Regions from separate parts of the Arthrobacter sp. Z4-13 genome, predicted to be linked through region 2. Evidence: riboswitches for the same ligand, from Rfam matches in the RefSeq annotation. Region 2 holds a riboswitch; each other region holds the start of a gene.
What was found. Region 2 has a riboswitch for S-adenosylmethionine ahead of M1E07_RS07510 (bifunctional o-acetylhomoserine/o-acetylserine sulfhydrylase). Riboswitches for the same ligand answer to the same signal wherever they lie in the genome.
Positions count from the first base shown of each region.

Region 1 (10,188 bases), 810 kb from region 2:
GACCAGACGCTCGAGCAGCTGTCGCCGATCGCGCCGTCCAGCCTGCTCGTCCAGTCGGAGTCCGCCTACATCTACCACTTTGACGGCACCCGGTTCGCGGACAAGATAGGCGGCGCCAAAATGGCCTACATCGGCAACCCCCGGGACCGCACGGTCCGCTACCAGACGGCGGTGGAGGCATGGGCGGTAGCGTTCAAGGCAAACATGGTCTCCAGCGGGCTTCAAACCGAAGGCGCCGCCCCTGCCCACGCCAGCCCGGGCTGGAACCCGAACATCTACCGGCCCATCCTGGACGGACTTTTGGAGGAGAACTTCCCATTGCCCCGGGGCGGATCCCGGGTGACTGTCTTCTAGCCGGGCCTAGATCTGGTTCTTGAGGTCCGCCACGGAGTTAAGGACCTGGTTGGGTCGGAAGGGATATGAACCGATCTCTTCGCGCTGGGTGATGCCGCTCAGGACCAGTACTGTGTGCAACCCGGCTTCCATGCCGGCGATGATGTCCGTGTCCATCCGGTCCCCGATCATGGCGGTGGTTTCGGAGTGCGCGTCGATCTGGTTCATGGCGGAGCGGAACATCATTGGGTTGGGCTTGCCCACGATGTAGGGCTCCCGGTCCGTGGCTTTGGTGATCAGCGCTGCTATGGCACCGGTGGCCGGCAGGGGGCCGTCCTTTGATGGCCCGGTGGCGTCAGGGTTCGTGGCGATGAAGCGTGCCCCGGCCAGGATGAGGCGGATGGCCGTGGTGATGGCCTCGAAGGAATATGTGCGTGTCTCGCCCAGCACCACAAAGTCGGGGTCCTGGTCGGTGAGGATGAAGCCTGCCTCGTGCAGCGCCGTCGTCAGTCCTGCCTCGCCGATGGTGTACGCGCGGTTGCCCGATCCGGAACCCTCCACCTGGTTCTTGAGGAACTGGGCGGTGGCCAGGGCGGAGGTCCAGATGTTCTCCTCGGGAACCTCCAGGCCGGAGGCCCGCAACCGGGCCGCAAGGTCACGCGGCGTGAAGATGGAGTTGTTGGTGAGCACCAGGAAACGCTTGGACGTGTCCACCCAGCGCTGGATGAGCTCGGCGGCACCGGGCACCGCCTGGTTCTCGTGGACCAGGACGCCGTCCATGTCCGTCAGCCAGCATTCAATGTCCTGGCTGCTGCGGTGAACCGCCGGGTTTCCCTTGACCTTGTCCGCTTCTGCCATGCCTACCTCCGCCGGTGATGAAAGCCCGAAAGGTCCAGTCTAGTGTTGAGGGGTGAATCAAACGCCCGGTATAACGTCCGAACCCCAACCTGAGCCGGAGCAGCCTGGGGAGGCACCTGGCGGGGAGGTTCAGGGCGAAAAGCCGGAAGTCGGCGTCGGGCCCTGGGAAGGCGAGCTGCCCGAAGGCGACCACTGGGACCCGGACCTCCTGGCTGACGGCGACCGGCGCAATGTGCTGGACAAGTACCGCTACTGGAAGCATGACGCGATTGTGGCGGAGCTGGACTCGCGCCGCCACAACTTCCACGTGGCCATCGAGAACTGGCAGCATGACCTCAACATCGGCACGGTGGTGCGCACCGCTAATGCGTTCCTCGCCAAGGAGGTGCACATCATCGGGCGACGGCGGTGGAACCGGCGGGGCGCCATGGTCACCGACCGCTACCAGCACGTCCGCCACCACCCCACCGTGGAGGACTTCGTGGAGTGGGCGCAGGGGGCGGGGCTGGCCATCATCGGGATCGACATCTTTCCGGACTCGGTGCCGCTGGAGACTTATGAACTGCCCAAGGACTGCGTGCTGGTGTTCGGCCAGGAAGGTCCGGGGCTGACGCCCGAAGTCCACGAGGCGGCGCTGGCCACGCTGTCCATCGAGCAGTTCGGCTCCACCAGGTCCATCAACGCGGCCTCGGCAGCGGCCATCGCCATGCACGCCTGGGTGCGCCGGCACGTGTTCAACCAGCACGTGTAGCCCGGTTTCCTCCCGCGAGATGGCACTTAACGGCAGTCCCGGAGGCCGGGAATGCCGTTAACTGTTATCTCGCGGGGACTCTTGGTGCCAAAGCTGTGGATAACTCCTTCCGGCCAGCTTTCCCGCGCAAAAATGAGGGATGCGCAGGGCCATCCTTCCAGACCATCTGACTGCCGGCTCCTTCTCGTTGAGGGCCTCTGACAAGGCTGGGGTCACCCGGACGCGCACTGCAGCTAAGGACCTCGTGACTGTTTCGCGGGGAATCCGGGTGCCGGTCCATTCCGGCGCATCGGGGGCTGCTGCCCTGCGGGCCTACACCGACCTTGACGACTCGTCCATCCTGACGTCCGTCTCGGCCGCGCGGGTCTGGGGTGCGCCGCTTGCCGGCGTCCTGAACGGGGACTGGCGAATTCACCTGGCGCGGCGCCGGGGGTTCAGCTTCCCGCGGCGCGCCAATGTAGTGGGACACCTGCTGACCTTCCTCCCGGACGAGGTGGTGGAGTACGACGGCGTCCGGCTTACGTCACCCGCACGGACCTGGCTTGACCTGGCCTCAGCGCTGCCCGTGGAGGACCTGGTAGCGGCAGGCGACTACCTTGTTTGCTCGCACGGGACGGAGTTTCCGCATCCCAGGGATGCACTCTGCAGTATTGCTGAACTGCGCGAAATCGCCAGGCGGCACCCGGGGATGCGCGGGGTGAGGGCTGCACGGGAGGCGGTTGAATTCGTCCGTGTGGGTGCCGACTCCGCCCCGGAGACTCACATGCGGCTGGCCCTCGTCGACGGCGGCCTGCCGGAACCGGTGCTGAACCACGTGCTGTTCGACTACCGGGGAGTCCCCTTCCTGTGGCCGGATGCCGCCTACCCGGGGTGGAGGATCGCGCTCCAATACGACGGCGGCCATCATGCAGGCGGGGAGCAATACCTGAAGGACATCGAGAGGCAGGACCGCACAGCCATGCACGGCTGGCTCGAGGTCCGCATCGGCAGGCATCATCTTGAAGGTGAGCGCCCCGCCGTCGTCCGCCGGGTCCGGCAGGCTCTGCAGAGCCGCGGTTGGACGCGAGATGACAGATAAGGGTAGTTGCCGGGCGGCGCACTGCCCTGAAATGCCATCTCGCGCCAGTGTTACCGTCCGGTGACCCGAAACACTCGGCACGTCCGGAAATGGCTAGGATGGTGCTAGCCGTAAGCGGTACTCCAGGGTTACCAGCCCACAGACGAACCTCAGCATAGGAGTCAGCATGCCCATTGCAACCCCAGAGATCTACTCCGAGATGATCGACCGCGCAAAGGCGGGCGGCTTCGCATTCCCGGCAGTGAACGTCACGTCCTCCCAGACGCTGAACGCTGCCCTGCGCGGCTTCGCCGACGCCGAGTCCGACGGCATCATCCAGGTTTCCACCGGCGGCGCGGCCTACTGGTCCGGTGCCTCCACCAAGGACATGGTGGCCGGTTCCCTGGGCTTCGCCGCGTTCGCCCGCGAAGTGGCCAAGAACTACGGTGTCAACATCGCCCTGCACACGGACCACTGCCCCAAGGACAAGCTGGACGGTTTCGTGCTGCCCCTGCTCGCAGCTTCCGAGGCTGAGGTCAAGGCCGGGCGCAACCCTCTGTTCAACTCCCACATGTGGGACGGTTCGGCAGAGACCCTGGACGAGAACCTGCGCATCGCCCGCGAACTGCTGGAGCGCACCGCTGCCGCGAAGATGATCCTCGAAGTTGAAATCGGCACGGTCGGCGGCGAGGAAGACGGCGTCGAGAACGAGATCAACGAGAAGCTTTACACCACGGTCGAGGACGCGCTGGCCACCATCGAAGCGCTGGGATCCGGCGAAAACGGCCGCTACATCACCGCCCTGACCTTCGGCAACGTCCACGGCGTCTACAAGCCCGGCGGCGTGAAGCTGCGCCCGGAGATCCTCAAGGACATCCAGGCCCAGGTGGGCGCGAAGATCGGCAAGGACAACCCGTTTGACCTCGTGTTCCACGGCGGCTCCGGCTCCTCCGACCAGGAAATCGCGGACGCCGTCTCCTACGGCACCATCAAGATGAACATCGACACCGACACCCAGTACGCCTACACGCGTCCGGTGGCGGACCACATGTTCAAGAACTACAACGGGGTCCTGAAGGTGGACGGCGAGGTAGGCAACAAGAAGACCTACGATCCCCGCGTTTGGGGCGCTTCGGCCGAAGCCGGACTGGCCGCCCGCGTTGTCGAGGCCACCAAGCAGCTCGGTTCCGCCGGAAAGACCTTCTAGGAATGTCCGACGAGTTCCGTAGGAACCTGATGGGACCCGAGCCCACGCTCCTGCCTGCCGAGACCGAGGTCTACCAGCAGCTTGAAGCCGGCCACGAAGCACTGGATCTCGTAGCCAAGCACCCCACTTCCTCGCTGCTGTGGGCTGTGCTGGCGGAAGAGGCCTGGGCCGAGGGGCGGACCATCGACTCCTACGCCTACTCGCGGGTGGGCTACCACCGGGGGCTGGACTCGCTGCGCCGCAACGGTTGGCGCGGCGTGGGGCCTATCCCGTGGGAGCATGAGCCCAACCGCGGCTTCCTGCGGGCGCTGTACTCCCTCGGCCGCGCATCTGCCGCGATCGGCGAGGCGGAGGAGCCGGAACGGATTGAGAAGTTCCTGAACGATTCCGACCCGGCGGCGAAAGCAGCCATCGAAGCGAAGTAGCAAGCGGACGACGACGGCCGGTTACCTTTTCAACAAGGTGACCGGCCGTCGTCGTAAGCAGTGAGCCTCGTGGCATGGGCCCACGTCCGCAGGGGTTCCCTGGCCGAGCTTGCGAGGTTAGGGGGCAGATGGGGATTTCTGCAGCCCCGTGCGCGCCATCGCATCGGCGTAGGCCACGCGCATGGCCTCGAGGTACTCCTCCTGGCGGGCAGGCGAACCGGCGAACGCGCGGCCGCTGAGGGAGCGCACCTTGTAAGTCTTCAGGCCGCGGCGCCAGAGCAGCGGCACTTCGGTCTTGAGCAGCAGGTTGGCCAGGCGGTTGGCTTCGGTGCCGTGTGCCACGATGACCGAGGCGCGCGGAACCAGTGCCAGGAACTTCAGCAGCGGCTTGAGGCCGGCGGAGATTTGGTCCGGGGTGAACTTCCCGTTCGGCTCTCCGGCGATGTGCCAGGGGTGGACGTTCCACGGCATCACGAACTCCGGACGCAGCCCCAGTTTCCATTGGATGCCGAGCATCCGGGTGGCGGCGTCGTGGTCCCCGGCGGTGATGAAACCGGACGGGTCGGCCTCGCCGATGTTTGAGTACAGGCTGATGATGCGGCACTCGTCGACGTCGTGCATGGGGTCCACGTAGGGCACCACCGTGCCGGGCTTGGCCTCCTGCAGGGAATCGCACAGTTCGTTCACGGCTGCAACATTGGGTTCGTAGCGGCGGCTCAGAAGCTGCTCATGGAAGGATTCGGGTGCCAGGGCTGTCATGTAGTGCTGGATCTCCTGCGGGGATTGGTCTCGCTGCCACCTCGGAAAATGGGCGCACAATGGCCGCACACATCCGCGATGGTTGAAATGGGGTGGACCGATTCCTGGTCGGCCTTCACCAGTTTAGCAAGCCCCGCAAAACGAAACGCCGGTCCCGCGCACCCGATTTAAGCGGGACACGGAACCGGCGGGTTCGGCGTTAAGTGATTTCTGGCTACCAGAGCCGCTTGGTGGCCCGGCGTGCGCCTTCGCCCAGTGATTCCAGCTTGGCGAACGCGATCTGCGGGTGGACCCTGCCGCCGAGGCCGCAGTCAGTGGAGGCGATGACATTCTCGCGGCCCACTACATCTGCGAACCGGACAATCCGGTCGGCTACCAGGTCCGGATGCTCCACCACGTTGGTGGCGTGGGAAACGATGCCCGGGATGATGACCTTGCCCTCGGGCAGCTTCGTGTCCTCCCAGACCCGCCACTCGTGTTCGTGGCGGACATTGGCGGCTTCGAAGGAGTAACCGCCGGCGTTGATTTGGAGCATGGTTTCCACCAGGTCCGCAAGGGGAAGGTCTGTGGTGTGCGGACCATGCCAGGAGCCCCAGCAGAGGTGGAAGCGGACCTGCTCCTCAGGAAGGCCCCGGAGGGCGTAGTTGAGGGCCTCCACGCGGATCTGCGTGAATTTTAGGTAGTCCGCCACGCTCGGCTCGGGGCTGATCTGGTCCCAGTTCTCCGCGATGGAGGGATCGTCGATCTGCAGGATCAGGCCGGCGTCGATGATGGCTTTGTACTCTTCGCGGAGTGCATCGGCACAGGCGTAGATGTACTCCTCCTCCGTTGCGTAGTACTCGTTGGTGATGCGTGAGGCGCTGCCGGGGGAGAGCGCCGCAACAAAGCCTTCCTTGAGTCCAGTGGCAGCCAGGCCGGCCTTCAGGTTGGCGATGTCGGAGGCAACCGCCTCCTGGCCGGTGTAGACGAGCGGTCCCGTGACCTTGGGGAACGGCCTGGGACCGCCCGTGAAGATGCCGCTGGTGGGATCGTTGTAGGCCTCGGAAAAGATGGTGCGGTCGCGGCGGTGGATGAAGCCCGTCAGCTGGACGTTGCCCGGGGTGGATTCCTTCGGTTCGACGGCCCACTTGGCGTCGTTGTCCAGCTCCAGCCCGCCCATGCGCGCGAAGGAGTAGGACCACCAGGCGCCGTAGTCCACGGAGGCGCTCATGGCGTGCCCGTACTCGCCGTCGTTCGGGATATCAACGCCCAGGTTTTGCTGGCGCTCCACCAGGTCCACCACGGAAGCGGTGAGGAGTTCGTTGTAGCCCTCGACGTCGGCCGGGTTCTCCTCGCGCGCGGCGTTGGCGGCGATCAGTTCAGGGGTGCGGGGCAACGAACCTGCGTGGGTGACGCGGATGTGGTCTGTGTTCAAGGTCATGCTGGAATTTCCTTTCCATCGGTCCTGGCAGTAGCACCTTCGCAGGCAGGACGTACCTGCACTTGGGGGTTGCTGCGGCGTCAACGATCCAGGTCTCTCGGCCGCTCCGGATGGTTCTCTCTCACTCAAATCCAGATGGCTCCCGGGAGCAAATTCGCTTCAGTTTGTGTCGGAACGGGTAGGGCGCCGGACCCATGCTTCCGGAACGTAATAACTGTATGCGCATTCCTGTTATATCCATTGACAGCTCTCGTTCAGATTGGTTGGCTTCTGTCACAGCCCGTGATGGGGGACATGGCGGGCTGGCCACACCTAATGCACTCGAAAGAGGTACCGCACCGTGAGAAAAACCCTGGCAACCTTCAGGACCCTGGCAGTTACGGGAGCCCTGGCTCTGTCAGTTGTAGCAGCGCCGGCCCCGGCCATCGCTGTGGGCGAAGGCCCCAACTATGACGGCAACGGACAGATCACCACATCGAAGCTGGTTTCCTATGACCAGATGGTCTCTTTCCTCAAAGACCAGGATGCCCGCCAGTCCGCCATGGAGCTGGAGGTCATTGGGCAGACCGTGAAAGGCCGGGACATCCACCTGGTCAAGTACATCTCGGATCCAGCCAAGCCCACCATCCTCTACCTGACGCAGCAGCACGGCAACGAACAGCTCACCACTGAAGGCGCGCTGGAATTCGTCAAGCACCTGGGCACCGGAAAGTCCGGGGATGTCCTCGATGGCGTGAACATCCTCATTGTGCCGATGCTCAACGCAGACGGTGCCATGGGGGACGTGAACTTCCCGCTGGACGACTACCTGGCCAAGGGCGACCGCAACATGACGCGGTACAACGCCGAAGAGGTGGACCTTAACCGCGACCATGTAGCAAAGATCCAGCCCGAAACCCAGGCGCTCCACTACAACGTGATGCGCAAGTACAAGATCGACTACATGATCGACCTGCACCACCAGGGCACCCGCAGCCAGCGCGATGGCGAACTCGTGTCCGGGTCCATCCTGTACCCCACCACCCCGAACGCAGATCCGGCTGTTGTGGAGAAGTCCAAGCAGCTGGGCGCCGTCGTTTTCGAAAACGTCGACTCCACCGGCTGGGGCCACCTCGGCAAGTACGTGGGCGGCAGCGCCGAAACCATCAGCCGCAACGGCATCGCCGTGGAGTACGGCATCTCAACGTTGCTGTTTGAGATGCGCGGCATGTCCGACCACTACCTGGACGGCTACGCCCTGGGGCTCCGGAGCAATGGCTACCTGATCAAGCAGACGGTCACCACGCTGACCGCCACCGCCGCGGCCATCGCGGACGGATCAATTGCCGACGCCGACACCTCCTTCTGGGACAGCCTGGCCACCCAGACCTCCCGCCCGGGCGAGGAAGCCGACGACGAATAGCATCACCGCTGACAGTCCGCCGCGGTCCTTCACTCCTGCAGGGGTCCTTTACTTTGCAAGAAGGACCGCGGCGACCCAACGAGTGGACAAAGTCACTGATCGGCTAAACTTGGGTGGTAAGAGCCCCGGAACTCTTGCGTCGCTGTGCTGCCGCGCAGACCAGCGAAGGCCGGTCCATTCGGGGCATTCTCATGAACGGCGCTGCGCCAGCCCTGCCACTTGTGGCGGGACCGGGCAGCCCGAACGAATGGGGGAGGATCCCATGCCAGCAATTGTGATCGTAGGAGCCCAATGGGGCGACGAAGGAAAAGGCAAGGCGACCGACCTGCTGGGCGGCCGTGTTGACTACGTCGTCAAACCCAACGGCGGCAACAACGCCGGGCACACCGTCGTCGTGGGCGGTGAAAAATACGAACTCAAGCTGCTGCCGGCAGGTATCCTCAGCCCCAACGCGGTACCCATTATCGGCAACGGCTGCGTGGTCAACCTCGAGGCACTCTTCCAGGAAATCGAAGGCCTTCAGGCACGCGGTGCCGACACCTCCAAGCTTCGCGTCTCCGCGAACGCACACCTTGTCGCTCCCTACCACCAGGTGCTGGACAAGGTGACGGAGCGCTTCCTCGGCAGCCGCGCCATCGGAACCACGGGGCGCGGCATCGGCCCTGCGTACATGGATAAAGTGGCCCGTCTGGGCATCCGCGTCCAGGACGTTTTCGACGAGTCAATCCTCCGCCAGAAGGTGGAAGGTTCGCTGCGGCAGAAGAACGAACTCCTGGTCAAGATCTACAACCGGCGTGGCGTGGTGGTGGACGAGATCGTGGAGTACTTCCTGTCCTTCGCCGAACGGCTCCGCCCCCTGGTCATCGACAGCACACTGGTGCTGAACACGGCCCTCGACGAAGGCAAGGTCGTCCTGATGGAAGGCGGCCAGGCAACGTTCCTGGACGTGGACCACGGGACCTACCCGTTCGTCACCTCCTCCAACCCCACCGCCGGCGGCGCCTCGGTTGGATCAGGTATCGGACCCACCCGCATCTCCCGCTCCATCGGCATTATCAAGGCTTACACCACACGTGTTGGTGCCGGTCCGTTCCCCACGGAGCTGTTCGACGAGATGGGCGTGTACCTGCAGAAGACCGGCGGTGAATTCGGCGTCAACACCGGCCGGCCGCGCCGCTGCGGCTGGTACGACGCCGTCCTGGCCCGTCACGCCTCGCGCGTCAACGGCTTCACGGACTACTTCGTCACCAAGCTGGACGTGCTCACCGGCATCGAGCAGATTCCCGTGTGCGTCGCCTACGACGTGGATGGCGTGCGCCACGACGAGATGCCCATGACGCAGACCGAGTTCCACCACGCGGTGCCGATTTTTGAGTACTTCGAGGGCTGGACCGAGGACATTACCGGTGCGCGCACCCTCGCGGACCTGCCGGAGAACGCGCGCAACTACGTGCTGGCCCTGGAAAAGCTTTCCGGCACGCGCTTCTCCGCTATTGGTGTTGGCCCGGACCGGGACCAGACCATCGTGGTGAACGATCTCATCAACGACTGACGCTTCAGGGAATTACGACGGCGGCGGGCCACCTTGCGAAGGTGGCCCGCTGCTTGCGTTTGTCCTGGGCGTAACAGCAATTTACACAGGGTTAACGCCTTGGGTCTTGCGGGGCTGCAAGCAAAACCGGGAGACTCTTTGATATACCGGTGACCCGATCACCAATCGTTCGACCAGACCCGCGGGAAAGGGCAGCAGTGATGCGCCTACCGGCCGGTGGCAACGGCGCCCCCGGACAGGACCCGCAGAACGGAAGGATTTGTTATGGCCGGAAAGTTCGAAGCATTCGTTGACCCGGATTCGTTTTTCAGGTTCCGCCTCCTTGCCCCGGACGGCGCCGTAATGGCCGTCTCCGGTCCCTTCGAAAGTAAGTCCGCCCTGGCCGCCGGGATTTCCGCGGTACGCGAATGCGCAGGCACGGGAC
Region 1 is NZ_CP096459.1:430,693-440,880, forward strand. It holds gene M1E07_RS03910 (alpha/beta fold hydrolase) at 1-354, shown strand, start outside; gene M1E07_RS03915 (HAD-IIA family hydrolase) at 361-1,191, opposite strand; gene M1E07_RS03920 (TrmH family RNA methyltransferase) at 1,244-1,942, shown strand; gene M1E07_RS03925 (hypothetical protein) at 2,082-3,020, shown strand; gene fbaA (class II fructose-bisphosphate aldolase) at 3,187-4,206, shown strand; gene M1E07_RS03935 (DUF3151 domain-containing protein) at 4,209-4,631, shown strand; gene M1E07_RS03940 (uracil-DNA glycosylase family protein) at 4,749-5,390, opposite strand; gene M1E07_RS03945 (cobalamin-independent methionine synthase II family protein) at 5,605-6,810, opposite strand; SAM riboswitch class I at 6,823-6,927, opposite strand; gene M1E07_RS03950 (M14 family zinc carboxypeptidase) at 7,151-8,212, shown strand; gene M1E07_RS03955 (adenylosuccinate synthase) at 8,475-9,764, shown strand; gene M1E07_RS03960 (YegP family protein) at 10,029-10,188, shown strand, end outside.
Region 1: another riboswitch for S-adenosylmethionine. It lies ahead of M1E07_RS03945 (cobalamin-independent methionine synthase II family protein); the one in region 2 lies ahead of M1E07_RS07510 (bifunctional o-acetylhomoserine/o-acetylserine sulfhydrylase).

Region 2 (10,188 bases):
TGCCGGCCATGGAGGCCGTGACGACTTTCCTTAGGCCTGAGGCCTTGACATCGGTTTCCTCTGGCCGCTGTGCGGCGGAGCGTTCCGTACTCATTAGTGAACTCCTTCGGCGTCGTCTTCGACACCACTGGGACAGGCTATGGCGGGTGCGTGTGTTTTTGGTCACGAACCGCCGGGTCCCAACGAGTATGGTCTGCCCGGACGCGCAGCTCAACGCCGAATCATGCAGAGCGCATCTGCGTTTATGCACAATGCGTGGCACGTGGGTGTGGTGTTTACTCCGAGAGGTGCTCCCGCAGCTGGTTTCCCAGCTGGCCGATCTCGGTAAGGAAGCCATCGTGCCCGATCGGTGCTTCGATGAGGTGGACGTCTACCTCCCCGGGGAGAGCCAGGGCCAGCTCCCGCGACTGAGACGGAAAGTAGAGCCGGTCTGAGTTAACAGCGGCAACAAAAAAGCGCGCACTGGAACTGGATAGTGTCTGAACGAGGGAGCCGCGTCCCCGGCAGATGTCGTGGCTCATGAGCGCCTCGGTGATGGCGATATAGCTGTTGGCATCGAACCGGTGGACCAGCTTGGTGCCTTGGTGGTCCAGGTAGCTTTCCACCTGGTAGCGACCGCGGGCTCCGAGCTGTTCGCCCTGGAGCGGAGATTCGGGGGCCTGCGGCGCGCGGCCAAAGCGTCCGTCCAGTTCCATCGGGGAGCGGTACGTGATGTGGGCGATACGCCGGGCAAGGGCCAGACCCTCCTCCGGCGATGGACCGCCGTAGTAGTCACCGCCGTTGAAGTTGGCGTCCTGCCGGATGGCGAGCGTCTGTGCCTGCGCGAAGGCAATTTGCTCTGCGGTACTCGCGGCTCCCACGGAAATTACGGCGCAGCGCTGCACCCGTTCCGGAAACGTGACCGCCCATTCGAGCGCGCGGGCCCCGCCCATGGATCCGCCCAGCACGGCGAACCAGCTTCCGATCCCGAGCTGATCGGCCAGCCGGGCCTCGGCCATGGTGCTGTCCCGCAGGGTTACCAACGGAAAACGCGAGCCCCAAGGCTTTCCGTCCGGAGCGGTCGACGACGGCCCGGTTGACCCGTAGCAGCCGCCCACAATGTTGATGGAGACCACGAAGAAACGAGTGGTATCCACCGGCGCGCCGGGCCCCGCGAGTTGTTCCCACCAGCCGGGCTCCTCCGTGTCGCCCCGGGTCACGTGCGTGCTGCCCGTGAGCGCGTGCTCGATCAGGACGGCGTTGCTGCCGTCCTCGTTGAGCGTGCCCCAGGTTTCGTAGGCCAAGGTGACGCCCGGCAGGTACCCGCCGGCCTCCAAATGTAGTCCTCCGATGGAGGCATAGCGGACGATCCCGTGTTCGGGGACGGTTGTACGGGCGACGGTAACCGTCATGGCAAGACCTCTTCTACGCGCTTGCCCGCCGTCGTTTGACCGGCAGGCCAGGTCTTCACCCGGGGCACCCCACCGCGGAAGGAGGGTTGCCGGCCAGCAAGCCGGGGCTGTCACTGGCACTCATGACCTGCATCGAGTGTACGAAACAGCCCCTGCCTGCCGCCAAGAGTGTGAACGGTTGTGACATCCCGGCTTGCCACCGGCTTGTGCCCGTGGATCAGGCGCCGCTGGCGCCCTTGGCCGCCCTGAAACCCGCTTCAAGGTCCGCGAGGATGTCATCGATGTGCTCGATGCCCACCGACAGCCGCACCAGTCCGGGTGTCACGCCGGCAACTTCCTGCTGCTCCGGCGAGAGCTGGCTGTGGGTGGTCGACGCCGGATGGATCACCAGGGAACGGACGTCGCCGATGTTCGCGACGTGGGAGTGCAGCTCCAGGGCGTCCACGAAACGCTTGCCGGCCTCCGCGCCGCCGGCGAGGTTGAACGACACGATGGCGCCGGTACCCTTGGGCCCGTACTTGCGGCCCCGCTCGTACCAGGGGCTGGAGGGCAGCCCCGCATAGGCGACGGACTCGACGTCGTCACGCGCTTCCAGCCACTGCGCCACTTCCAGGGCGTTGGCGACGTGCCGCTCCACCCGCAGGCTCAGCGTCTCCAGTCCTTGGGCGATGAGGAAGGCGTTGAAGGGCGATACTGCCGAGCCAAGGTCGCGCAGCAGCTGCACCCGGGCCTTGAGGATGTAGGAAAGGTTGGCACCCAGGGCTCCATCGGCACCGAGGTCGCGGGCGTACACCAGGCCGTTGTAGGTAGGGTCCGGGGTGTTGAAGCCGGGGAACTTTGCGGGATCCTTGCCAAAGTCGAACTTTCCCGAATCGACGATCACGCCGGCGATCGCGGAGCCATGGCCGCCCAGATACTTGGTGGCCGAATGCACCACAATGTCCGCTCCCCATTCCAGCGGCCGGATCAGGTACGGGGTGGACAGGGTGTTGTCAACGATCAGGGGAACGCCGGCGTCGTGCGCCACCTGGGACACGCCTTCGATGTCCAGGACGTCCTGCCGCGGATTGGAGACCACCTCGCCAAAGAAGAGCTTGGTGTTGGGCTGCACTGCGGCGCGCCACTGCTCCAGGTTGTCCGGGTCCGCCACAAACGTGACGGAAATCCCGAACTTCTTCAGCGTGTGGGCGAAGAGGTTGTAGGTGCCGCCGTAGAGGCTGGGGCTGGCCACGATGTGGTCCCCTGCCTCGGCAATGTTCAGGACGGCGAAGGTCTCAGCGGCCTGGCCGGAGCTGAGCAGCAGGGCTCCCAGACCGCCCTCCAGGCTGGCGATCCGCTGCTCCACCGCCTCCTGGGTAGGGTTGCCGATCCTGGTGTAGATGGGCGCCAGCTCGGCCAGGGCAAAGCGGTTGGCGGCGCTTTCAGCGCTGGGGAACACAAAGGATGTGGTTTGGTAAATGGGAAGTGCACGGGCGCCCGTGGCGCCGTCCGGCTCTTGACCTGCGTGGATCTGGCGGGTTTCGAAAGACCATCCGTTGGACAACTAAGGCTCCTTTGACATGGGCCCGGCATGCTGGGAGCACTGCGGGCCGCGCTTGCCATCCGGCCGTTGCCGGACAGCCAGGTCCTCACCCGGGGCACCCCACCGCGGATGGAGGGTTGCCGGCCAGCGAGCCGGGGCTTGGCGCTGGCACTCATGACCTGAGCTCAGTGTAGGAACGTGCACGCGGTGCTGGACAGGATTATGACGAAGATAGTCCTCATGACGGCCCTGCACGGACCCTGGTTTTTATGCCGATTCGACACGGAAATCCTAGTAAGGCTTGCCTTAGCTGAGAGCCCGATCACAAAGTGCCAAGATGTTGCCATGCGCATGGATCACGTCTCTTACGCCTGTGAACACGATGGCCTGGCTGCCACCACCGAACGTATCTCCTCTGCCCTCGGCGTTGAGGCAGTGAAGGGCGGGGTACACCCGCGGTTCGGAACCCGGAATATGATCATCCCGCTTGCGGGACACAAGTACCTCGAAGTGGTGGAGGTGCTGGACCACCCCGCCTCTGACAAGGCTCCCTTCGGGCAGGCAGTGCGTGCACGGTCTGCAGCCGGCGGCGGCTGGATGGGCTGGTGCGTCGAGGTTGACGACCTGGTCCCCTTCGAAGAGCGGCTCGGACGCTCCTCGGTCAACGGGAACCGCAAGTTTCCTGATGGCCGGGAACTGGTCTGGAAGCAGATTGGCATCTTGGGTCTGATTGCCGACCCGCAGGTTCCGTACATGCTCAAGTGGGAGGGCGACCCATCCCTGCACCCGTCCCACGCCTACGACAGCAACGTCAAGATGAGCTGCCTGACCATTGCCGGGTCCGCTGCACGCGTCACCGAATGGCTGGGTGAGCCGGTGGAGAAGCCGCTCGAAGACGTAGCCGTGGAGTGGGTGGCACCGCACGGGACCCCCGGGATCCTTTCGGTGACGTTCGAGACCTCCAACGGAGCTGTCACGATCTGATTCTCCCCATGTAGATCGGGTGGCTCTGCCCAGGGCTTTGCCTCTTGGGCAGGCGCTGCAGCTGTGCTCCAAAACTTCGGCCGCCATCAGCAGGTGACAACGGCGTCACCCGCTGATGGCGGCCGAATCCATTTCGTGCCGGAACCCGGTAGGACAGCACCTGGAATCCCTGCGGTTGAGCCCATCGAAACCCGGTAGTAGATCCATAGGCATTCACGCCCCGCTCGCTGATGGGAGACTTACCGGAATGTCAGACCCCTTCACGATGATGGAGGTATGAAGACGAACCCGGCGGTGGTGCAGGCGGAGGTGGGAGTTGATGCTGCTGTCGCTGCGTTCAGGGTTGCGCTGGCTGGCGGACTGGGTGAGGATCCGTTGCAGCGGGTTGCTGATGCGGCTTTGGATGTCCTGGCCGGCGTGGCACGGTCAGAAGCGAAGCTGGCGGCGGTGAAGGCACAGGCCGTGGCGGTCCTGGCTGAATCTATGAAGGCGCTGAATCCTCCGCCCGGGTCGCCGCAGGAGGCCGCCGCGCAGGACCGGAGCCTGGTGGCCGAGGTCGGGTGTGCCCTGGCGATCGGTGACCGGGCCGCCGGTACCCTGCTCGCCGAGGCTCACGCCCTGACCAGTTCCCTGCCCCGGACGCTCGCGGCCCTGCAGTCAGGGACGATCTCGTGGGCGCACGCCCGGACCATGATCGAGCAGACCGCGTGTCTTGATCCCGCTGGTGCGGCGGCGCTGGAGGCGCACTTCCTGGACCCGGCGGCGCCGAACCCCGCCCGCGGCTGCCCGGTCGGGGAAATGCCGGCCTACCGGTTCAAAGCCAAAGCCCGGGGCTGGCGGGAACGCCATCACCCGGAGAGCCTGGAGAAACGCCACGCGAAAAGTGTCGCGGACCGTCGGGTGGAGTACTGGCCGGACAGTGACGGGATGGCGTGGGTCGCCGCCCACCTGCCAGCGGACCGGGCGTCGGCGATCCGGAACCGGCTCACCGCTCTTGCCAGGGGCATGCAGGGCCCGGACGAGCCCCGCACCCTGACCCAACTGGTAGCCGATAGTTTCTCTTCAGGGCTTCTCGGCAGCGATAACCCTGCCAGCAGCGGCGAGGGTGCAGGAACGGATCCCGGCCCATCTTCGTCGATCCGGGCGCAGGTGTTGGTCACCGTGCCGGTGTTCTCCCTGATGGGCCTGACCGACGAACCCGCGGTACTGGACGGGCACGGCCCGATCCCGGCCTCCGTGGCGCGCAAACTCGTTGCCGACGGCGCCGATTCGTTCCACCGGGTGCTGGTCGATCCTCGCGACGGGGCACCGCTGGAGATCGGCCGCTCCAGCTACCGGGTCAGCAAGGCCATGCGGAACTGGCTGCGGATGCGGGACGGCAAATGCCCCTTCCCCGGCTGCAACAACACCTCCCTCGACAACGAAGCCGACCACATCCTCGCCTGGCACCACGGCGGCACCACCGGAATATCAAACCTCGGCCAACCCTGCCGCAAACACCACAAACTGCGGCACACCAGCGGCTGGAAACCAACACCGGCCACCATGAACGAACCACCCGGATGGATCTCACCCACCGGCCGGCACTACAAAAGCGAACACCAGGACTGGGAACCACCCCACTCGCCGAGTTGGATTGCAAAGGTATGGAATGCATCCGCAGAGACGGGCCCACAGCCTTCGGACCTGTACATTCCCGAATACTTCAACACGCCCGAGTACTTTGAAATGCCCAAGTTCTTTGACGTGCCCGAAGACGTTGAGGTGCCGGAAGACGATGACTTACCGGATTTCGACTTGCCCGAAGACCCTGGCCCTTCTGAAGACGAACTGCCCAAGGACCCATTTCCGGACTGGCACCTCTGGCTAAGCGGGTCCCTCTCAGTGCACTAGGACTGACGGATAGGCAACAGCTCCGGGACGCAACAGGATCACCCACCGGTTCCGCTGCCGGCGCACTACCGTGCCCGGCGCCTACCCTGTCTGGCGGTATGTTGCCGTTTCCTAGCCCAGCCCGACTGCCTTGCCAAAGAGGCTGAATCCTACGAACGCAACGATGTCCAGCAAGGCGTGGGCGATCACCAGGGGCATAACCCGGCGCGTACGGGTATACAGCCACGCGAAGACAACGCCCATCACCACGTTGCCAATGAAGGGACCGAAACCTTGGTACAGATGGTATGTGCCGCGCAGCAGCGAGCTCACCACGATGGACAGCGGAACGCTCCAGCCGAACTTCCCAAAGCGGTTCAACAGGTATCCCACCACGATGACTTCCTCCACCACGGCATGGCGCACCGCGGACAGGATCAGCACCGGCACCGTCCACCAGTAGGCGTCGAGGGCACTGGGAATGATGGCGGTGGTGATCCCGAGAGCCCTGCCGGCAGCATAGAGGCCAAGGGACGGTACGCCGATCAGCGCAGCCAGCCCCAGCCCCTGGAGCAGGTCCCGGCCCGGCCGCGCAAAGTTGAATCCAAGCTTCCGGAAAGCTGAGCCCACGTTACTGCCGTCGCCGGAGGCGGCCTGCCGCTGGTCCGTGAGGAAATAAATCACCAGCAGCACGGGCACCAGCGCGAAGATGATGTCCAGCAGCTGGTAGGTCAGGTCAAAGTACTCGCGGGTGCTCTGTGAACGGTTCAGTGTGGACGTGCCTTCTGCCAGCGGCGCCCGTGTCATCTTGTCCAGGAGCTGCACCACCGAGTACACGGCAGACTGGCCCAAGGACAGGCCCAAAACAATCCAGACTTCGAACCGCAGACGACGGCGGGAGGGAACCAGCATGTACCCATCTTGCCTGCAGTTTCTGGATCGGGCCTGATTGCCCTTCAGAAGCGCCGCGGCACCGCACCGGGTTGTCTCTTCAGCCGGCAGCCACGATCACTTCCGTGCCGTTGGCCTCGAACGCAGCCTTGTCCTTGGCCGTGATTCCCGCGTCCGTGATCAGGCGGTTGAAGTTGTAGCCGTCCATGGTGGCGAACGCGCGCACCCCTACCTTGGAGGAGTCAGCCAGCACATAGGAGACGCGGGCCCTGCTGGCGAGCAGGGCGTTCACCGAGGCTTCCCCCTCCCCCGTGTTGGTTGGTCCTACTTCGGGGTCGATGCCGTTGACGCCGATGAAGGCGATGTCCAGCACCACCTTCTGCATGATGATGTCCGTGTATGGCCCCACGAGTTCGTAGGACCGTGGATTCAGGATCCCGCCGGTAACCATGACTTTGATGTTTGGCCGGACCGCCAACTGTCCGGCGATGTTGATTGCATTGGTCACTACAGTCAGGGTGGGCTGGTTGGAAGGCGCGTTGAGGTCCTCGCGGGTGGCCAGGATTTGGGCAAGCGCGGTGCTGGTGGTCCCGCCGCAGAGGCCGATAACGGCTCCGGGAGCAATCAGGGCAGAGGCGGCCTGGGCAATCTGCTCCTTAGCCTCGGCGTGGTCGTCCCGGTTGTACCGGCCCGGCAGGTCGTAGGCGAGCGCACCGGTGGTGGCGCCGCCCCGGGTCCTGGTCAGCAGCCGGCGCTTGGCAAGGCTGTCCAAGTCGCGCCGGGCGGTGGCCGGGGAGACGTTGAGGGTGCTGACAATCTCGTCAACCTCGACCTGGCCTGTTTTGGCAAGGATGTCGAGGATGGCCGTCAGTCTGTCGGTGCGGGTCATGCAAAGGCCTCCAGCTACTTCCGCCACCAGCTTCGATGACGCTTTCTGATCATAACAGAGAGCTAATGATCATCTAACGTCAATTTGCTGGCGCCGCTTACCTGGCCCGTTTCCCTGCCCGCCATACAGCGTAAGCCAATGGCATCCCAGGCCGGTACGCAAGGTGCGTCGCGGATGGCGCGTTGAGCAGTTGGAGGTCCGCCCGGTGTCCGACCGCGATGGAACCCACCGCGCGTTCGCCGTCGGCGTCGTTTCCTGAGTCCTTTCGCAGCGCCAGTGCACCGCCGTAGGTGGCGGCCCGGACCGCTTCATGGACGCTCAGGCCCATCTGGAGCACAGCAGTAGTAACGCAAAATGCCATGGAGCTGGTGTAGGAGGTACCCGGATTGCAGTTGGAGGCGAGTGCAATCTGGACGCCGGCGTCAACCAGCGCCCGTGCGGGTGCGAGCGGCTGGCGGGTCGAGAGGTCACAGGCAGGCAGGCAGGTTGCCACGGTGCCACGCCGTCCGGTTCCGGCAGCGGCGTCCCAGCCGGTCCAGCTTCCGGCGAGGGCATCGACGTCCTTGTCCGTGAGGTAATTCACGTGGTCCACGCTCGCGGCTTCGAGTTCCACCGCGAGCTGCACCCCCGGGCCGTCGCCCAGTTGGTTTCCGTGCACGCGGAGGCCCAGGCCCGCATCCCGGCAGGCCAGCAGGACTCGGCGGGACTGTTCAGCGGTAAAGGCGCCTTCTTCGCAGAAGACGTCGGCCCACTGCACGTAGGGCCGCACGGCGGCCAGCATCGGACCGCAGACAAGGTCGGTGTAGTCGTCCGGGTCCTGCCCGGAGGGCACCAGGTGCGCTCCGAGGTACGTGACCTGGTCCGCCACGGTGGAGGCAATGCGGGCACTCCGGGCCTCATGCGCGACGTCCAGGCCGTAGCCGGTTTTCGTTTCGATGTAGGTGGTTCCCTGCGCGACAGCTTCCTCAACGCGGGACAGCGCCAGACGGGTGAGGTCGAAATCCGATGTCGCCCGGGTGGCGTCCATGGTGACGGCGATGCCTCCTGCTGAGTAGGACTCCCCGGCCATCCTCGCCTCGAACTCGGCCGTCCGGTCACCGGCGAAAAGCAGGTGCGTATGGGAATCAACCCAGCCGGGGAGCACGGCACGGCCGCCGGCGTCGACGGCGTCATCCGCGGCAGGAGCATCGGCTTCGGCGCCGATCCATGAGATTCGCTCCCCCTCAATCACCACCGCGGCGTCCCTCAGGACCCGATGTTCCAGGTCCTGCGTCATCAGCTCGGCAATATTGGTGATCAGAGTACTCATACGACCATTCTTCAGCGCCGGACGGACCAGCGCGTGGCTGCCAGCGCCTCGGCTGTCCGGGATGCCGGACACGCTTCCGCATCGGCCGCGCTGCTGACGGGGCCGCCCCCAGCGAGAATCTGACCGGCCGCGAGTTCCGCCATGGCCGACGACGTCTGGAACCCATAGCCACCTTGGCCGGCGAGCCAATAAAAGCCGGGGGCTTCGGCATCGAAACCGGCCACTGGAACGCCGTCGGCCGCTGCGGTCCGCAGTCCCGTCCAGGCCCTGCGGACCTCCGTGATGCCCAGCGTCGTCACTTGGTTCAGCCGGGCCACCAGCCGCTCAACGTCTCCGGGCCGGGGCCTGGCGTCTTCGGGCCCGCTTGGAACTGACTCAGACGGGGAGATCAGAACGTCGTCACCGTCACGGCGGAAGTAGAACGTGTTGTCCGCGGCTGCCACCATGGGGCTGTGCTCAGGCAAGGGCCGTTCGACGGCGGCAATCGCCGCAGTGCGCCGGTACGGCTGCAGCCCGAGCTTCTCTACACCGCTGATGACGGCGAGTTCGTCCGCCCAGGCGCCGGCCGCGTTGACCAGGACGCCCGCCTCGAAGGCTTCCATGCCGGCTCCGACCTGCCAGCCGGAGCCGACGCGCTGTGCAGAATGGACGCGGGCACCGGTGATGATGTCCACGCCTGCGGCGAGCGCCCGCTGGCGGTGGTCTGCCAGCAGCAGAGGGGCATCGCAGCCAAAGGAGCCGGTGTCCAGGCCTGCGGCAGTGAACGTGCCAGCGACCAGGGCCGGGCAGAGCTCCAGCGCTTCGGCCTGGGTGATCGACTGCATGGAGCCGCTGGCCTCCGTGGCGACCGCGCTCTCGCTGCCGATCAGCATAAAACTGCGTGGCGTAAGCACCGGCTCGGGCAGTTCAGCGTCGCGGGCCGCGATCAGTTCGAGCGTCCGGACCGTCAGCTCCTGCACCACCGGCGGGCCGTAGCTGGGGATGAGCTGGCGGGCGGAACGGGAGGACGTGTGGTACGCGAGCTCCTGTTCCGCCTCCACCAGCGCGACGCTGCACCTGCCCGCCAGGGCGGATGCAAGGGAAAGTCCGGCGATGCCGCCGCCAACAATCAGGACGTCGTAATGTGCTGCCATGGCACCATCCTTGCAGAGTCAGGCGCAGAAGAGGCCGCTTTCAGGCTGTCACCTCCGCACGGCTGGCGACGAAGGCACGCACGCACGTTTCGACGTCGTCCGCTGAGTGCGCGGCGGAAAGCTGCACACGGATCCTGGCCGCCCCGCGCGGCACCACAGGGAAGCTGAAGGCGGTGACGAAGACGCCGTGCTGCAGC
Region 2 is NZ_CP096459.1:1,239,179-1,249,366, reverse strand. It holds gene M1E07_RS07520 (MFS transporter) at 1-94, opposite strand, end outside; gene metX (homoserine O-acetyltransferase MetX) at 276-1,391, opposite strand; SAM riboswitch class IV at 1,404-1,519, opposite strand; gene M1E07_RS07510 (bifunctional o-acetylhomoserine/o-acetylserine sulfhydrylase) at 1,609-2,934, opposite strand; SAM riboswitch class IV at 2,978-3,093, opposite strand; gene M1E07_RS07505 (VOC family protein) at 3,259-3,897, shown strand; gene M1E07_RS07500 (HNH endonuclease signature motif containing protein) at 4,174-5,790, shown strand; gene M1E07_RS07495 (CPBP family intramembrane glutamic endopeptidase) at 5,902-6,681, opposite strand; gene M1E07_RS07490 (DeoR/GlpR family DNA-binding transcription regulator) at 6,761-7,549, opposite strand; gene hutI (imidazolonepropionase) at 7,647-8,858, opposite strand; gene M1E07_RS07480 (NAD(P)/FAD-dependent oxidoreductase) at 8,870-9,991, opposite strand; gene M1E07_RS07475 (glycine C-acetyltransferase) at 10,032-10,188, opposite strand, start outside.

Region 3 (10,188 bases), 1.2 Mb from region 2:
GGCTGGCGGAACTCAACCTGCGCCGTGAAGAACTGGCCGCAGTGGAAAAAGAGATTTCCGCCTCTGTCCGGCGGCTGGCAGACAACCTCCGCGAGGACATCCGCAGCAACATGCGCGGGTTGCGGGCTGACCTTGCGGCGACGGCGGAGGCGGCACGGGCAGCCGCAGGTTCCGTCGATTTCACCGCCGCCAGCGGCAGGCCGGCGCCTGAGGGCAAGCGTTCACTGAAAGAAGCCGAGCTGATGCTCCAGGCTTTCCGCGACGACCTTCGAACCGAACTGCGCCTGCAGGCGGGCAAGCAGCCGCTGGGTCCAGTGGCCCTGGAAACCCTTCGGACGGTGCTGGAACAGGCCCGTATCGCCGTCCGCAACTCCCTCGGCGAAAAATAGCTTCTTTACCCAGAGGCGCGCATTGAACTGCAGGTCATGCGGCCGTTGCCGGTTCGCGGGGCGCCAGATCATGTGGGAGACTTGAGGGCAGCTCTTTTTGAGTACCAACAGTAAGGAGGCCAGCTATGAGCAAGCGTGCACGCAAGCGTCGTGACCGTAAGCGTGGCGGCGCGAACCACGGGAAGCGCCCCAACACCTAGGCAAATGCCAGGTACTACGGTTCAAGCAAAGGACCCCGGAAGCCACTCGGCCTCCGGGGTCCTTTGTGTTCAGGTTTGGGAATCCCGGCCCTGGCCTGGCTGCTGGACAGCTGACCTATGCGTCCACCGGCCGGATCGAGTGGATCCGGTCCAGGATGGCGTTCTTCAGATTATCGGGGGCAGCTTCGGTGCAGGAGCGCTTGACCATGTTGCGGATCACGCACTCAAGGTCGTACTGCTCCGTGCATTCCGGGCATTCATCAAGGTGGGTCTTGATTTCCGTGATGTCTTCACGGGTTAAGGCGCCGTCCAGATACTCATAGATGCGTTGCATCCGGGTGTCGTCGCAGTCGCCCAATCCCTGGCAGTCGCTCATTTCCTGTTCTCCTGTTGTGTGCTTCCCGCCGCGTCCTGTGGAGGTGCGGCCGTTTTAAATCCCCGCTCGGCGGCGTACTCCGCGAGCATGTCCCGCAACATTCTCCGGCCGCGGTGGAGCCGGGACATCACAGTGCCTATGGGCGTGTTCATGATGTCTGAAATTTCCTTGTACGCGAAGCCTTCGACGTCCGCGAAGTACACCGCAAGGCGGAATTCTTCGGGAATGTCCTGGAGCGCGCGCTTGACGTCCGAATCGGGCAGGTGATCCAGCGCCTCTGCCTCTGCGGAGCGCAGGCCGCTGGAGGTGTGTGACTCGGCCCGCGCCAATTGCCAGTCCTCGATGGTGTCCGAGTTGGACTGAAGCGGCTCGCGCTGCCGTTTACGGTACAGATTGATATAGGTGTTCGTCAGAATGCGGTAAAGCCAAGCCTTAAGGTTTGTTCCCGGCCTGTACTGGTGAAACGCGGAAAAAGCCTTGGTGTAGGCCTCCTGGACGAGGTCCTCGGCGTCGGCAGGGTTCCGGGCCATGCGCATGGCGGCAGAATAAAGCTGATCGACATACTGCATTGCGTCCCGCTCGAACCGGGCGCGCCGTGCCTCTGCGGATTCCGTGGAAACTTCGACCACCTCTTCGATGGTTTCCGCGTCAGGCTGCTGTGATTCCACCGTTGCCTCTGCAGACTCGGGCCGTGCGTCAGCGCTGCTTTTGGCTTCGCGTTGGGAAGCCTCATACATGGCCGAAACGGCCGGATCCAAGGTGCTCATTGCCTTCAAGTCTACTGTCAGGCTCCGCGCCCGCGGCGAGCCATATTCGGGGGGTTCGGCCTCCAAGGAGTCCATTGCCACCGGGCCTGCTGCGTCAATTCCGTCCAACACCCGCCTCAAGGGCCAACTCCGCTCTGTTGTCCGGTGCTTTGTCTTTGGACCCGGCTCTCGCGGACCCAGCATCCATAACCCCGGCCCTTGGGCAAATATTCCCCAAAAGTGCAAGACTAGAACGGACTTCGCCGCACCCGACGCGGTTCGTCCATCCAGGAGGAAATCCATGTCCTTTGTCCGCACACTCGCACGGCCCATGCTGGCTTCCAGTTTTGTTCTTGCCGGAATGGATAAGCTCAAGAACGCCGATGACACGGCACAACAGCTGTCACCGTTGCTGAGCAAGGCCACATCGGCGCTGCCGTTCCGTACTGACGAGAAGACGCTGGCACGGGTTATTGGCGGCACGCAGGTGGGCGCGGGCGTCCTCTTTGGGCTCGGGAAGTTTTCCCGGCTGTCGGCCACCGTGCTGGCCGTCATTTCCCTTCTCAACACCTTCGTTGAATGGCGCAGTGCGGACATCAGCAGCAAGGAAGGGCGCGGGAACCGCCGCAACCAGCTGCTGAAGAACCTTTCACTCAGTGGCGGAGCGCTGCTCGCTTCTGTTGACACGGACGGCAAGCCGGGACTGGTTTGGCGCGCCGAGCACCTGGCTGCAGATGCCCGGAAGGGTGCAGTTCACCTTGCCGCGGACGCCAGGAAGACCACCAACAAGAAGCTTGACAAGGCTGACAAGGCCGTACGCCGCGCCGTCGAACAGGCCACGGGGGCATAAGCAGGACATGACCGCTGCAGCCGCCGCCACCCAGGACAATGCCGGAACGTCCCTCCCCCACTGGCCCGCGCCTTTCGCGTCCCGACCCGTCAACGCAACTGTTACGGTGCCCGGTTCCAAGTCGCTAACCAATCGGTACCTGGTGCTCGCAGCGCTGGCCGACGGTCCGTCGCGCCTGCGTGCGCCGCTGCATTCCAGGGACTCCGCGTTGATGATTGATGCGCTCCGCCGGCTCGGCGCCACCATCACCGAGGTGCCCGGGGATGGCGCGTTCGGTCCGGACCTGGAGGTGGTCCCGCTCGCGGCGGACGCGGCGGCGTCCTCCACCAGTATTGACTGCGGCCTTGCCGGAACCGTAATGCGGTTCGTTCCGCCGCTGGCGGCGCTGCGCAACGGCGCCAGCATATTCGACGGCGACCCCCACGCCCGTAAACGGCCCATGGCGACCATCATTGAAGCCCTCAAGGCGCTGGGAGTGGCGGTTACCGCCGAAGACGGCAGCGCGCCGTCGTCGTTGCCGTTTGTGGTGGAGGGCACTGGAGAGGTGCGCGGCGGGCATCTGGTCATCGACGCCAGCGCCTCCTCACAATTTGTTTCGGCGCTGCTCCTGGTGGGAGCACGGTTCACCGAAGGCCTGCACCTTGAGCACGTCGGGAAGCCGGTACCCAGCCTGGACCACATCAACATGACGGTCGCTGTCCTGCGCGATGCCGGGGTTGTTGTTGACGATTCGGTCCCCAACCACTGGGTGGTTGCCCCTGGACCCATCAGCGCCTTCGACCAGCGGATTGAGCAGGACCTGTCCAACGCCGGGCCCTTCCTCGCCGCGGCTCTGGCCTCCGGCGGAACAGTCCGGATTCCCGGCTGGCCGGATCAGACCCAGCAGGTGGGCGATCTCTGGCGGACCATCCTTGCCGACATGGGCGCGGAGGTCACCCTCCGCGACGGCGTCCTCACCGTAACCGGCGGACCGGAAATCAAGGGCGCCGATTTCGCGGACACAAGCGAGTTGGCCCCCACCGTCGCCGCGCTTTGTGCCCTGGCCAGCGGACCCTCCCGGCTCAGCGGCATCGCGCACCTGCGCGGTCACGAAACCGACAGGCTCGCTGCCCTGGTCACCGAGATCAACCGGCTTGGCGGTGATGCCGAGGAGACCAGCGACGGCCTGGTGATCCGGCCGGCCAAGCTGCATGCCGGCGTCGTCCACAGCTACGCCGACCACCGTATGGCGACGGCGGGGGCCATCCTTGGCCTGGCAGTGGACGGGGTCCAGGTGGAGGACATCGCCACTACTGCGAAAACCATGCCGGACTTCCCCCGGCTGTGGGCAGACATGCTGGCCCAGGCTGGCCCTGCAAACACCGGCGCGGAAGGTTCCACCGGTGGCGCGCAGCACTGATTCCTGGGACGAATCGGATGTCCGGATCCGGCCCAGCAAAAAAGGGTCCCGCCCACGCACGAAGGACCGGCCCAGCCACGACGACGCCGTGACTGGTCGGATCATCACCGTTGACCGCGGCAGGTACACGGCAGTGGTGGGTGAGGACTCCGGCAACGAACGCGTGGTCATCGCCGCGAGGGCACGCGAACTGCGCCGCAACCCGGTGGTGGCAGGCGATTTCGTCTCCCTCGTGGGCGACGTCTCAGGCGAACCGGACACCCTCGCCCGGCTGGTCAAGATCCAGGACCGCCGGACCCTGCTGCGGCGCAGCGCCGATGACACGGATCCCGTGGAACGGGCCGTGGTGGCTAACGCGGACCAGCTGGTGATTGTTGTGGCCGCGGCCAACCCCGAGCCACGCACCGGTTTCATCGACCGCGCCCTGGTGGCAGCCTACGACGCCGGAATCGACCCGATCCTGTTGGTCACCAAGGCGGACGTCAAGGATCCGGCGGACCTGCTGTCCAACTACACGCACCTCGACTTCCCGGTGATCATCAGCCGGACAGCCGACTCCAGTGCTTCGGGCATCGACGCCCGCTCGGACGACGGCCTGTCCGCCCGGCTCGACAGCAAGGCCGTGACAGAGCTTCGGAGTTACCTGGATGAAAAAGTGACCGTCATGCTGGGGCATTCAGGCGTAGGCAAGTCAACCATGGTGAATGCGCTCACCGGGGCGGAACGGGCCACCGGCGGGGTCAATGCGGTGACAGGGCGCGGGCGCCACACGTCGTCGTCAGCGCTGGCGTTGAGGCTCACGGATGCTCCTGTGGGCAGCTGGATTATCGACACCCCGGGCATCCGCTCCTTCGGCCTGGCCCACGTGGACCCGGACCGGATCCTGCGCTCCTTCCCCGATCTCTCTCCCGGCATCGAGGACTGCGAACGCGGCTGCAAGCACACCGCCACCGCAGTGAACTGCGGACTGGACGCCTGGGTGCGGGGCGGCCATGCCGGCGCCACCGGAGAAGCACGGCTGGCTTCGCTGCGGCGCCTGTTGGGCACCGACCCCCGCCTGGAGGCGCAGGAGACGAAGGAACTCGGCAGCGTCAACTGACGGTGCCGATCTCCCAGCAGATCAGCGCGCAGACGGTAGTTTGGAACCATGATCCAACCCGCTTCAAGCTACAACGATGACCTGCGCCTGGCCCACGTCCTGGCGGACTCCGTGGATGACCAGACCATGAGCCGGTTCAAGGCCCAGGACCTCCAGGTGGAGACCAAGCCTGACCTGACGCCGGTCACGGACGCGGACAAGGCCGCAGAAGAAGCCATCCGAGGCCAGTTGTCTCGTTCCCGTCCGCGTGACGCCGTGCTCGGGGAAGAGTTTGGCAGTACCGGCCACGGGTCCCGCCGCTGGATCATCGACCCCATCGACGGCACCAAGAACTTCGTCCGCGGCGTCCCCGTCTGGGCCACCCTGATCGCCCTGGTGGATGAAGGCGAGCCCGTGGTTGGAGTGGTGAGCGCACCTGCCCTGGGCAAGCGCTGGTGGGCGGCCAAGGGCATGGGCGCCTACATGGGCCGGTCGCTGGCTGCTGCCACCCGGCTTCGCGTCTCCAATGTCGCCAACTTGTCCGACGCTTCGCTGTCCTACTCCAGCCTGGGCGGATGGAAGGAACGCGGGAACCTGGACAACTTCCTGGGCCTCACCGAGGATGTGTGGCGGACCCGGGCGTACGGAGATTTCTGGTCCTACTGCATGGTGGCGGAAGGCACGGTGGACATCGCCTGCGAACCCGAACTCAACCTCTACGACATGGCGGCGCTCGTGCCGATCGTGGTCGAAGCCGGCGGCCGCTTTACCTCCCTGGAAGGGGAGGACGGGCCATTCGGCGGCAACGCGCTGGCCACAAATTCCATCCTGCACTCCGAGGTACTCCGCCGGTTGAACCCGGACCTGGACGATCTTCTCTAAGCACCGTTATCGAACAATCAGCGGCGGGCGCTTCCAAAAGGAGGCGCCCGCCGTCGTTTTCTTCGGCCAAAGCATCACTTTTCAGCGGACGCGTAACAAAGCGCTTAACATTCGGGCCGGCTTCAAACCTTCCTGCCCCATGTCCTACGCTCTTAATCAGGTCACGAGTGCCAGCGCGAAACCCCGGTTTGCTGGCCGGCAACCCTCCAACCGCGGTGGGGTGCCCCGGGTGACGACCAGGCCGGTCCGGAACGGATGCGGCAAGCGCGGATTCCCGGTACAGGGGGTCCTTTCGAAGTGAGGTCTCTGTGACTACTGCCACCGTCTCCCCCAATGCCGCCGCCCAGCCTGAAACGGTCCAGCCTGACGCCGCCGCCCCCTTTGATGCCCGCCGGGCCGCCGCCGGACGCCCGCTTTCGGCTGTCACCGGCGCTGAAATCCAGGCGCCCCTGATTTCCGGCGGCCACGTACGGTACGCCAACCTCGACTATGGCGCTTCCGCTCCCGCCCTCTCGGTGGTCTCGGCCTACCTCAACGAGATCCTGCCGTTTTACGCGAGCGTCCACCGGGGGGCCGGCTACGCTTCCCAGATCAGCACGTCCGTCTACGAAAATTCCCGCCACATCGTGAGGGAGTTCGTGGGCGGCCGTCCGGATGATTCGGTGATCTTCACCCGGAACACTACCGATTCCCTTAACCTGCTGGCCGGCTGCCTGCCCACCACAGACGGACGGCCCGACGGCGACGTGCTGTACCTGGACATCGAGCACCACGCGAACCTGCTGCCGTGGCAGGGCGTCCCCCACCGCAGCATCGTCGCCGCCGACACCATCGCCGGGACCATAGAGTCCATCCGCGCCGAATTGGAGCAGGGCGGCGTGAGCCTGCTGGCCGTCACCGGCGCCTCCAACGTCACTGGTGAGATCCTTCCCATCCGCGCCCTGGCCGCTCTCGCCCATGAACACGGCGCACGGATTGTGGTGGACGCAGCACAGCTGGCACCTCACCGCCCCATCAATATCGCCGCGGACGGCGTCGACTACCTCGCATTCTCCGGCCACAAGCTGTACGCACCGTTTGGCGCCGGCGTGCTGGTGGGCCGCACTGACTGGCTCGACGCCGGAACACCCCACCTCGCAGGCGGTGGTGCCGTCAAGGAAGCAAGGCTCGACGGCGTCAGCTGGGCCACCGGCCCGGCCCGCCACGAGGGCGGCTCCCCCAATGTCCTTGGTGCAGCCACCCTGGCACGCGCCACGCAGGTGATCGCCGGGCTGGACCAGGACCAGTGGCACGCCCACGAGTCCGCCATCCGTTCCTTCCTCGTGGAGGGCCTGCAGAGGATCGACGGCGTGACCGTCCACCAGATCTTCAAGGACACCAACCCGGACACGGACACGATCGGCGTGGTCAACTTCTCCGTTGAAGGCTACGACGCCGGGCTGGTGGCCGCCTATCTGTCTGCTGAGCACGGTGTTGGCCTGCGCGACGGGCGCTTCTGCGCGCATCCGCTGCTGAAGCGGCTGGGGCTTCCTTCCGGTTCCCTTCGGGCGAGCTTCGGGGTCGGTTCGCGCCTCGAGGATGCAGAACGGCTCCTTGCCGGTATCGAGTCCCTGCGCCACAACGGGCTGGGGTGGGACTACGTGGTGGATGCAGGGCGCTGGGTCCCCGCCAACGACACGCGGACCTACCCGCACTGGGCACCCAACACTCCGGGTACCGCCGGGGCTGCCCCCTGCATCGACGACTGAGCCCCTGCCGACTCCTCGTGTTCCGCGCGCTGGCTTTGGTGCCGATCTTGTCTGCTGATCTTGCCTAAGCGGCAGGTGCGGTAAATTCGAAGGATACCCAAGGGCATCAGACGAAGGAGGCCACACGTGGTACGGGGTGGCCCCAAACTTGATCACGGACGGCGCCGGGAGCTCGGACAGAGCTTCCAGGGCGGCGGGCGGCACTACCAGCGGGTCCGTCCTGGCTATCCGAAGGAATCAGCTCAATGGCTTGTTCCCCCGGGAGCCCGTGATGCCCTCGACGCCGGGGCCGGCACCGGCAAGTTCACCGAACTGCTGCTGGGCCTGGGCCTGTCCGTCACCGCCCTTGATCCCTCCGCTGACATGCTGGCACAGTTACAGGCGCACTACCCGGGCACCACGGCAATCCACGCCACCGCCGAGGCGACCGGCCTGCCCACGGCGGCCTTCGACGTCGTCAGCGTTGCCCAGGCCTGGCACTGGTGCGACGCCTTGGCGGCAAGCACGGAACTGGCACGCGTCCTGCGTCCGAACGGGACGCTGGGCCTGATCTGGAACCAGCTGGACACATCCGTGCCCTGGGTCCACCGGCTCTCCCGAATCATGCATGCCGGGGACGTATACAAGCCGGACTCCCGGCCGCTCGTGGGGCCGGAGTTCAAGGGGCTCGAGGGCCACGTCACCCACTGGCAGGACCAAGTCACCACCACCGATTTGGTGGAGCTCACCAAGTCGCGGAGCTATTACCTGCGGGCCGGCGAAACCACGCGTGCCAAGGTGCTGGCCAACCTCGACTGGTACCTCCACGACCACCTGGGCCACAGTGTGGACGAAGAGCTCGAACTGCCCTACCTGACACTCACGTGGCGGGCCTTCAAAGCATGACCGCGAACGGGCAACGGGTAGGCTTGGAGCTGTGAAGACCAGCGCGCCCTCCTCCTCCATTGAGGATTACGTCAAGGTCATCTACTCGTTCACGGAATGGCAGGACAAGCCCATCACGTCCTCCCAGCTGGCCCAGCGCCTCGGCGTCGCCAATTCATCGGTCTCCGAGATGGTCCGCAAGCTGAAGGACCAGGGCCTCGTTGACCATAAGCCCTACAGCGCCATCACGCTCACGGACGCCGGGGTCCGGCTGGCCCTTTCCATGGTGCGGCGCCACCGCCTGATTGAGACCTACCTTGTCCAGCAGCTGGGTTACAGCTGGGACGAGGTCCACGACGAAGCCGAACTGCTGGAGCACGCCGTCTCGGACACGTTTATTGAGCGTGTTGCGGCCAAACTCGGAGACCCGCAGCGTGATCCGCACGGCGACCCCATTCCCACGGCGGACGGGAAAGTGCTGATGCCCCGCGCCCACCTGTTGGGTGAGCTGGACCAGGGGCACATTGGCAGGATCACCCGGATCAGCGATGAGAACCCCGACCTGCTCCGATACCTTTCTGCGGAGGAGATTGACCTCGACGCCGAAGTTGAGGTGGTGGGCCGCAAGCCGTTCGGCGGCGCGCTGGTGGTCCGGATCAGGAATTCCGGCAGGACCAGGGACTACGACCTCGCGGACGAGATCACCTCGGCACTGTGGGTGCACAGCGACCATCCCCATCCGGGCTGCCTCCTTGGGGACAGCTGAATGAAGCCTGCCGGCATGCCGGCGGGCCGCGCCTGGCTTGCTGTTGCCGCCGGAGGCCTCATCGGCACTGAATTGCGTTACGGCCTGGGTCTCGCCTTTCCGGATGCTCCGGGGTCGCTGCCATGGGCCACGCTGTGGATCAACGTTGGCGGCAGTTTCGTCCTGGCTGGGTTGACAACTATCTGGATCGCCCGGCCGCAGACCGCGTTCTGGATCAGGGCGGGGCTGGGGCCGGGGCTGCTGGGGTCCTTCACGACGTTCTCGGCCGTGGTATTTTCCGTGGACCAGTTGGCCCGGGGCGGCGGGCATGTGGTGTGGGCAGCCTACCTCGTGTTGTCGGTGTTTGCTGGTCTGACGGCGGCGGGTCTGGGTTGGCGGTTCGGCAAGTTGGTGGCCGGGCGCCTTGACGGTGTGCCTGGTAGCCGGGCGTGATGGCTGCTGTGCTCGTGGGCCTGTTCGGTGTGGCCGGCGCGCTTCTTCGCTTCGGGGTGGACAGTTGGTTCGCCCATCACACGTCCAACCGGACGGCCTCCTCGATTGGGGCTTCTATGCCCGCTTCGGCGTCCGAACACCCGCTGCACTGGCCCTGGGCCACGCTGCTGGTGAACGTGGCAGGATGCTTCATCATCGGCGTCTCGCATTCCATGACGGTGAAGCTGGAGCTCGCCCCGGAATGGCAGACCGCGCTGGCCATCGGGCTGGCAGGCGGGCTCACCACCTTCAGTTCATGGACCACGGCGACTGTGCGGCTGTTAGTTGAAGAGCGGTTCGGCTCCGCAGTGTTGAATGTAGCGGCCAACCTTGTCCTGGGCTTTGGGGCTGCTGCCGCCGGCATTGCCCTGGCCACCTAGCGCGGCTGCGGCGATTTGCCGGGCTCCCGTATCGTGGAT
Region 3 is NZ_CP096459.1:2,476,408-2,486,595, forward strand. It holds gene M1E07_RS13170 (PadR family transcriptional regulator) at 1-389, shown strand, start outside; gene M1E07_RS13175 (50S ribosomal protein bL37) at 515-589, shown strand; gene rsrA (mycothiol system anti-sigma-R factor) at 705-965, opposite strand; gene M1E07_RS13185 (sigma-70 family RNA polymerase sigma factor) at 962-1,732, opposite strand; gene M1E07_RS13190 (DoxX family protein) at 2,013-2,561, shown strand; gene aroA (3-phosphoshikimate 1-carboxyvinyltransferase) at 2,569-3,960, shown strand; gene rsgA (ribosome small subunit-dependent GTPase A) at 3,944-5,059, shown strand; gene hisN (histidinol-phosphatase) at 5,108-5,920, shown strand; SAM riboswitch class IV at 6,080-6,193, shown strand; gene M1E07_RS13210 (aminotransferase class V-fold PLP-dependent enzyme) at 6,229-7,668, shown strand; gene M1E07_RS13215 (class I SAM-dependent methyltransferase) at 7,795-8,553, shown strand; gene M1E07_RS13220 (metal-dependent transcriptional regulator) at 8,585-9,298, shown strand; gene M1E07_RS13225 (fluoride efflux transporter FluC) at 9,299-9,730, shown strand; gene M1E07_RS13230 (fluoride efflux transporter FluC) at 9,730-10,149, shown strand.
Region 3: another riboswitch for S-adenosylmethionine. It lies ahead of M1E07_RS13210 (aminotransferase class V-fold PLP-dependent enzyme); the one in region 2 lies ahead of M1E07_RS07510 (bifunctional o-acetylhomoserine/o-acetylserine sulfhydrylase).